2 regions of the Nocardiopsis sediminis genome follow, and region 1 is predicted to be linked to the other one. Evidence: riboswitches for the same ligand, from Rfam matches in the RefSeq annotation. Region 1 holds a riboswitch; the other holds the start of a gene.
What was found. A riboswitch is a leader RNA that binds a small molecule or an ion and turns the genes downstream of it on or off. The one in region 1 is predicted to bind glycine.
Positions count from the first base shown of each region.

Region 2: it holds a riboswitch for glycine, as region 1 does, so the genes downstream of both, gcvT (glycine cleavage system aminomethyltransferase GcvT) here and gcvP (aminomethyl-transferring glycine dehydrogenase) in region 1, are expected to answer to the same signal.

Region 1 is NZ_JBHSBH010000007.1:361,926-366,255, reverse strand. Features, by position in the region: gene ACFOVU_RS10680 (polysaccharide lyase family protein) at 1-602, shown strand, start outside; gene ACFOVU_RS10675 (MerR family transcriptional regulator) at 938-1,540, shown strand; glycine riboswitch at 1,688-1,777, shown strand; gene gcvP (aminomethyl-transferring glycine dehydrogenase) at 1,882-4,330, shown strand, end outside.
Region 2 is NZ_JBHSBH010000015.1:1,066,096-1,070,425, forward strand. Features, by position in the region: gene ACFOVU_RS27245 (AMP-binding protein) at 1-418, shown strand, start outside; gene ACFOVU_RS27250 (3-deoxy-7-phosphoheptulonate synthase) at 504-1,559, shown strand; glycine riboswitch at 1,729-1,835, shown strand; gene gcvT (glycine cleavage system aminomethyltransferase GcvT) at 1,891-3,015, shown strand; gene gcvH (glycine cleavage system protein GcvH) at 3,181-3,561, shown strand; gene glyA (serine hydroxymethyltransferase) at 3,566-4,330, shown strand, end outside.

The DNA of each region.
Region 1 (4,330 bases):
TGGACGCCTCGGGCCGGCGCAGCAGCCCCTCCGCCGTGGTCGGCGCCACCTCCACCGAATCGCTGGTGGTCGCCGGCGAACCGATCGCCACGGTCGGGGAGTTCGACTCCAAGAGCCTGGAGCTGGCCCTGGCCCCCTCCCGTGGGCAGTCGCGGTTCCGCGACGCCTTCCCCGACGGCGTCGACTTCACCTATGGCAGCAGCGACCCCGCCGCCGACTGGTGCTACCTGCACCCCGGGCCCGAGGACGGGTGGGGCGGCGAGCGCGAGCACACCTTCCGGCTGCGGTTCGACCTGGAGGAGGCGCCCGGCTCCGGCCTGGGCGTGGTGATCTGGCTCATCGACACCCACGCGAGCCGCCCGGGCACCGCCCGCCTGGCGGTCAACGACGCCCCCGCGGGCGAGATCGCCTTCCGGCGCGGGGCCACCCGCGGGTCGCTCGAAGGCGACGCCACCGTCCCCGGTACCGCGCTGGTGCCGTCGTTCGTCGAGCCGGTCCTCGACGCCGCGCTCTTCCGCGCCGGGCAGAACACGCTCGACATCACCAAGAGTGACGGCTCCTGGCACGCCTACGACGCCGTGGGGGTGTTCCGCCCCTCCTGACCGGCGCCCCCCGCCCCGGTAGCGTCGCCCGCCCCCGGGCGGGTGACGCTACCGCCGTCATCGCTTACCGTGGAACGCGCACGCGCGGACCGCCGACACGCCCGGGAGACGTGTCCGAGAACCGGAATCGAGGGTGATCGACCCGCCCCTGACGTGGGGCTTGCGGATGGGCGGCCCGGCGGCCGGAAACCTGTCGAAGACGTTCCACGACGCGCCGATGGGTGTCGTTGACGCTGTCCATCCGACCGGCTTACCTTCATTGTCGAAGGCACCCGCGGCGCAACCCTTCGACCCCCCTGTCAAACCGCCGCGGGCCGAGGAGCCGGAGGTTCGGCGTGGCGGTTACTAGCGGCAAGCAACAGACCTCCGCTCTCACGCGATCAGCTATACGGCGAGCTGGAGAGCAGGGCCTGCTGTGCGAAGAGGACGTGGTGGCGCTGCCTATGGACGTCGGTTATCGCGGCCCCACGGCATGTGCGGCCGCCGGAATCACCTACCGCCAGCTCGACTACTGGGCCCGCACGAACCTGGTGCGCCCCAGTGTCATCCCTGACGACGGCAGCGGTGCGGCGCCGCTGTACAGCTTCCGCGACATCCTGGTGCTCAAGGTCGTCAAACGGCTGCTCGACACCGGGATCTCGCTCCAGCAGATCCGCACGGCGATCGACCACCTCCGGTGCCGCGGCACCGCCGACCTCGCCCAGATCACCCTCATGAGCGACGGCGTCAGCGTCTACGAGTGCACCTCCCCGGGCGAGGTGGTCGACCTCCTCCAGGGCGGCCAGGGCGTGTTCGGTATCGCGCTGGGCCGCGTGTGGCGCGAACTCGAAGGGGCGCTGAGCGATTTCCCCGGCGAGCGCCTGGCCGAGCCGCTGCCCGCCGACTCCCACCCCGCCGACGAGCTCGCCCGGCGCCGCCGCGAACGCAAGACCGGGTGACCTGCGCCTCCTCTGCGCCGAATGGGTGGATCCATCCAGTACCGTTCGGTGAGGACGCCGCACTTGCACGGCCGGGAACCCACCCCGGCCACGCCGGGGCGCGGCGGCCCGTGGACAATGCAGTGACCGAAAATCAGAACCGGCCGCCGATACCACGCGGGAGAGACCCCTTAGCGGGGCGCCGACGGGGCAATACTCCCCAGTAACCTCTCAGGCACCAGGGACCGCGTGGAGAAGGCCACTCTGGAACGGTGGGCGCGTCGCTTCCGCGCCGCGACCGTGCGTGACAGAGGGGGAGACCAAGAGCAGCCGAGAATTTCGGCCCATGCGAGGAGGTCTCCATGCCGGAGCAGCCCAGACGTCCCGGAACCGAACCCGCGCGCAGGTTCGCCGACCGGCACATCGGGCCCGACCCGTCGGAGCTGGAGCAGATGCTGGCGACCGTGGGCTTTGCGTCCACGGCCGAGCTGATGACAGCGGCCCTGCCCGCGTCCATCCTCTCCGCCCCCGGCGGCTCCGCCCCGCTGCGGCTGCCCGAGGCCGCCGACGAGACCGGCGCCCTCGCCGAACTGCGCGCGCTGGCCGACCGCAACCAGGTGCTCACCTCGATGATCGGCCAGGGGTACTACGACACCATCACCCCGCCGGTGATCCTGCGCAACATCCTGGAGAACCCCGCCTGGTACACGGCCTACACGCCCTACCAGCCCGAGATCTCCCAGGGGCGCCTCGAAGCGCTGCTGAACTTCCAGACGATGGTCGCCGACCTCACCGGGCTCCCGGTCGCCGGCGCCTCGCTGCTCGACGAGGCCACCGCCGCGGCCGAGGCCATGACGCTGGCCCGCCGCGCCTCGCGCGGGAAGGGCGCGGCCTTCGTCGTCGACTCCGACGTCTTCCCCCAGACCCTGGCGGTGCTGCGCACCCGCGCCGAGCCGCTGGGCATCGACATCGTGGTGGCCGACCTCTCCGCCGGGCTGCCCGACGCCGACGCGTTCGGCGTCCTGGTGCAGTACCCCGCGGCCACCGGCGCCGTCCGCGACCCGCGCGCCGTCATCGAGGCCGCGCACGAGCGGGGCGCGCTGGCCGTGGTCGCCGCCGACATCCTCGCCCTGACCCTGCTGCGCAGCCCGGGCGACCTGGGCGCCGACATCGCCGTGGGCTCCACCCAGCGCTTCGGCGTGCCCATGGGGTTCGGCGGCCCCCACGCCGGCTACATGTCGGTGCGCGAAGGGCTCCAGCGCCAGCTCCCGGGCCGGCTGGTGGGGGTGTCGGTGGACAACGCGGGCCGGCCCGCCTACCGGCTCGCCCTCCAGACGCGTGAACAGCACATCCGCCGCGAGAAGGCCACCAGCAACATCTGCACCGCCCAGGTGCTGCTGGCGGTCATGGCCGGGATGTACGCGGTCTACCACGGGCCGCACGGCCTGCGCGCGATCGCCGAGCGGGTACACGGGCACACCGCCCGGCTCGCCGACGGCCTGCGCGCCCGCGGCCTGGAGGTGCTGCACGAGGAGTTCTTCGACACGGTGCGCGTGCGGGTGCGCGGCCGGGCGGCCTCCGTCGTCGGGGAGGCGCGCCGGCGCGGGGTCAACGTGCTGCGGGTCGACGACGACACGGTCGGCATCTCCTGCGACGAGGCCACCACCTCCGCCCACATCGGGCTGGTGCTGGCCGCCTTCGGCGGCACCGAGGGCGCGACCCGCCCGGGGGCGGCCGAGCGCGGCGCCACGCTGCCCGATGCGCTGCGCCGCGACGTCGACTACCTCGACCACCCGGTGTTCACCACCCACCGCAGCGAGACCTCGCTGCTGCGCTACATGCGCCGCCTGGCCGACAAGGACCTCGCGCTGGACCGGTCCATGATCCCGCTGGGCTCGTGCACCATGAAGCTCAACGCCACGGCGGAGATGGAGTCCATCACCTGGCCGGAGTTCGCCGGGCTGCACCCGCTGGCGCCGCTGGACCAGGCGGCGGGCAGTGTCGCGCTCGTGCGCGACCTGGAGAAGTGGCTCGCCGAGGTCACCGGCTACGACGCGGTGTCGCTCCAGCCCAACGCCGGATCGCAAGGCGAGCTGGCCGGGCTGCTGGCCATCCGCGGCTACCACCGCAGGCGCGGCGACATCGAGCGCGACGTCTGCCTGATCCCCAGCTCCGCGCACGGCACCAACGCCGCCAGCGCGGTGATGGCGGGGATGCGGGTCGCGGTCGTGGCCTGCGACGACGGCGGCAACATCGACCTCGGCGACCTGCGCGCCAAGATCGCCAAGCACGAGGGCCGGGTCTCCGCGATCATGGTGACCTACCCCTCCACCCACGGGGTCTACGAGGACACCATCACCGAGGTCTGCCGCCTGGTGCACGAGGCCGGGGGCCAGGTCTACGTCGACGGCGCCAACCTGAACGCGCTGCTGGGCTGGGCCAAGCCGGGCGAGTTCGGCGCCGACGTCAGCCACCTCAACCTGCACAAGACCTTCTGCATCCCCCACGGCGGCGGCGGGCCGGGCGTGGGCCCGGTCGCGGTGCGCGCGCACCTGGCCGGGTTCCTGCCCAACCACCCCGGCCAGCCCGACGCCGGGCCCTACACCGGGGTGGGGCCGGTCTCGGCCGCCCCGTTCGGCTCGGCGGGGATCCTGCCGATCTCCTGGGCCTACATCCGGATGATGGGCGGCGACGGCCTGCGCGCCGCCACCGAGGCGGCCGTGCTCGTGGCCAACTACGTCGCCAAGCGGCTGGAACCGCACTACCCGGTGCTCTACACCGGCGAGGGCGGCCTGGTCGCCCACGAGTGCA
Region 2 (4,330 bases), on a different contig from region 1:
CGGCTACATCACCTACATCGGGCGCAGCGACGACGTCTTCAAGGCGTCGGACTACCGGATCTCCCCCTTCGAGCTGGAGAGCGTGCTGATCGGGCACGAGGCGGTCGCCGAGGCGGCCGTCGTGCCCGCACCCGACCCGGTGCGGCTGGCGGTGCCCAAGGCCTACGTCACGCTGGTGGAGGGGGTGGCGCCCGGCCCCGACGTCGCCCGGTCGATCCTCGGCTACTGCCGCACGCACCTGGCCTCCTACAAGCGCGTCCGCCGGGTGGAGTTCGCCGAGCTGCCCAAGACCGTCTCCGGCAAGATCCGCCGCGTCCAGCTGCGCGACGCCGAGGAGGCCCGCCGCGACGCGACGCGCAGCGAGCAGGAATACCGGGAGGAGGACTTCCCCGGTCTCAAGGAGGAGGGGGAGGCCTGAACCCCAAGGGCGTCCGCCCAGTTCCGGGGGCGTTAGGGTGCTCATTGGGCCGTCGCACTGGGCCGTCGCACAAGGATGGGAACGCATGCCGAGCACCAATGACACACGGGTCGTCGACTACCAGCCGCTGGTCGCGCCACGGGACATCCTCGCCGAACTGCCGATGGGGCCGGAGCGCACCGGCCTGGTCGAGGACGCGCGCACCGAGGTCAAGCGGGTCCTCGACGGCACCGACGACCGGCTGCTGGTCATCGTGGGGCCGTGCTCCGTGCACGACCCCGATGCGGCGCTCGACTACGCCCACCGGCTCAAGGCGCTGATCCCCTCGCTCAACGATGACCTGTGCATCGTGATGCGCGTCTACTTCGAGAAGCCGCGCACCACCCTGGGCTGGAAGGGGCTGATCAACGACCCCGGCCTCGACGAGAGCCACGACGTCCACCGGGGGCTGCGCACCGCCCGCAAGCTGCTGCTGGACATCGGGTCGCTGGGGGTGCCCTCGGGCACCGAGTTCCTGGACCCGATCACCCCGCAGTACATCGCCGACGCGGTCACCTGGGGCGCCATCGGGGCGCGCACGACCGAGAGCCAGGTGCACCGCCAGCTCGGCAGCGGGCTGAGCATGCCGGTGGGCTTCAAGAACGGCACCGACGGCGACGTCCAGGTCGCGGTCGACGCCTGCGGCGCCTCCGCCGCCTCGCACACGTTCTTCGGGGTCGACCTGGCGGGCGCGGGGTCGGTCGTGGTGACCTCCGGCAACCCCGACTGCCACGTGATCCTGCGCGGCGGGCGCTCGGGCCCCAACTTCGACGCCGACAGCGTGGCGGGAGCACTGGGCACCATCGAGCGCGCCGGGCTGCCCCGGCGGGTGATGATCGACGCCAGCCACGCCAACAGCGGCAAGGACCACACCCGCCAGCCGGGCGTCGCCGACGCGATCGCCGCGCAGATCGCCGCCGGGCAGCGCGGCATCACCGGCGTCATGCTGGAGAGCTTCATCGAGGAGGGCGCCCAGAAGCTCGGCGACCCCGCCGACCTCGCCTACGGCACCTCCATCACCGACGCCTGCATGGGCTGGGACACCACCGCCGATGTCCTGGCCCGCCTGGCCGAGGCCGTGCGCAAGCGCCGCACGTCCTGATCCCGCGCCGGCCCCGCGCGCCCGGCCCGCACTGGGCCGGGCGCGTCCGCGCTGCTAGGCTGGTCGCGGTCGCCGAACCCGTACGGGAGAGTGCCCGCACAGCCGGTGCGGGCCGCCGAAGGAGCAAACCCTCCCCAGAGAACCTCTCAGGCGCGCCGGACCGTGCGGGCGAGACCACTCTGGAAAGCAGGGGCCCATGCCCCTCGCCGAAGGTGCAAGCCGATCACGCCCCCGGGCGCGGCGAAGCTCTCAGGCACCCATGACAGAGGGGGAGGATGACAGTGCATTTCGCGCTTGTGCCGAAACGACGCCCATCCTCTCGGGAGTGCCGATGACAGCGCCTGGCCACGACCCCGCAGACCTCCGCAGGACACCGCTCCACGATGTCCACGCGGCGCTCGGCGCGACCCTCGTCGACTTCGCCGGCTGGCTCATGCCGCTGCGCTACACCGGCGAGCGCGCCGAGCACACGGCCGTGCGCGAGCGCGCCGGGCTGTTCGACCTCTCCCACATGGGCGAGATCCACATCACCGGGCCCCAGGCCGCCGACCTGCTCGACCACGCGCTCGTCGGGCACCTGTCCAAGGTCGCCATGGGCCGCGCCCGCTACACCATGATCACCGCCGACGACGGCGGGGTGCTCGACGACCTCATCGTCTACCGGCTGGCCGACGACGACTTCCTGGTGGTCGCCAACGCCGCCAACGCCGGCACCGTGTCCGCCGCGCTGTCCGAGCGCGCCGCCGGGTTCGACGCCCGGGTCGAGGACCGCTCCGCCGAGTACGCGCTCATCGCGATCCAGGGGCCCGAAGCCGCGGCCATCCTCGCGCCGCTCACCGACGCCGACCTGTCGCAGATCCGCTACTACGCCGGCTACGCGCACACCGTCGCCGGGCACCCGGTGCTGCTCGCCCGCACCGGCTACACCGGCGAGGACGGCTTCGAGATCTTCATCCGGCCGGGCGGCGACGCCCCCGAGATCTGGGCGGCCCTGCTCGCCGCCGGCGAGCCGCGCGGCCTGGTGCCGGCCGGGCTGTCGGCGCGCGACACCCTGCGGCTCGAGGCGGGCATGCCGCTGTACGGCAACGAGCTGACCGCCGACACCACCCCGTTCGACGCCGGGCTGGGGCGGGTCGTGAAGTTCGACAAGCCCGGCGACTTCGTCGGACGCGCCGCGCTGGCCAAGGCCGCCGAGTCCGGACCGGAGAACCGGCTCATCGGGCTGGTCGCCCGCGGCCGCCGCCCCCTGCGCAAGGGCAACGACGTCCTGCTCGACGGCCGGCGTGTGGGGGCCACCACCAGCGGGGCTCCGTCGCCCACCCTGGGGCGGCCCATCGCCATGGCCTACATCGACCCCGGCGTGGACACCTCCGCCGACGGGTTCGTGGTCGACGTCCGGGGCCGCAGCGAGGCGGTCGACGTCGTCGAGCTGCCCTTCTACACACGGAAGTCGTGACTTTCCGCGGGCCCGTCACGTTGACGCGGCCCGGCGGATGCGGGCGCCCCGCCCATCCGGGAGAATCCGGCGGGTGGGCGGCCGCGGCCCCCACACATCGGCAGGTCAGGGCGGCGCCCCAGGTCGCGCCGTGCCGGATACAGGAACACCTCCAGGAGAGTTGAATTGAGCGTCCCCGCGGAGCTGGAGTACACGAAGGAACACGAGTGGGTGTCCATCAGCGATGGCATCGCCACCGTGGGCATCACCTCGTTCGCCGCCGAATCCCTGGGCGACATCGTCTTCGTCGAGCCGCCGGAGTCCGGCACCACCGTCACGGCGGGTGAGCCCTGCGGCGAGGTGGAGTCGACCAAGTCGGTCAGCGACCTCTACGCCCCGGTCAACGGGGAGGTCGTCGAGGTCAACGCCGACGCGGTCGCCGACCCCGAGGTCATCGGGGCCGACCCCTTCGGGCGCGGCTGGCTCTTCAAGGTCGAGATCGCCGGGGAACCGTCCGACCTGCTCACCCCGGAGCAGTACACCCAGCTGACCGAAGGCGAAGGTTAAGCACATGGCGTCTGAGAACCACCTCCTCGACCAGTCCCTCGCCGAACTCGACCCCGAGGTCGCGACCGCGGTCGGCCAGGAGCTGAGCCGGCAGCGCGACACCCTGGAGATGATCGCCTCCGAGAACTTCGCCCCCCGGGCGGTACTGGAGGCGCAGGGCACCGTCCTGACCAACAAGTACGCCGAGGGCTACCCGGGCCGCCGGTACTACGGCGGCTGCGAGTACGTCGACGTCGTCGAGCAGCTCGCGATCGACCGCGCCAAGGAGCTGTTCGGCGCCGAGCACGCCAACGTGCAGCCGCACTCCGGCGCCCAGGCCAACACCGCCGTCTACTTCGCGCTGCTCAAGCCCGGCGACACCATCCTCGGGCTCGACCTCGCCCACGGCGGCCACCTCACCCACGGCATGCGGATCAACTACTCCGGCAAGATCCTCAACGCCGTCGCCTACCACGTGCGCGACGAGGACGGCACCGTCGACTACGACGAAGTCGAGGCGCTGGCCCAGGAGCACCGGCCCAAGATGGTCGTGGCCGGCTGGTCGGCCTACCCGCGCCAGCTCGACTTCGCGCGGTTCCGCAAGATCGCCGACAGCGTCGACGCGCTGCTCATGGTCGACATGGCGCACTTCGCGGGGCTCGTCGCGGCCGGGCTGCACCCCAACCCGGTGCCCTTCGCCGACATCACCACCACCACCACGCACAAGACCCTCGGCGGTCCCCGCGGCGGGCTCATCCTCGCCAAGGCGGAGCTCGGGAAGAAGATCAAC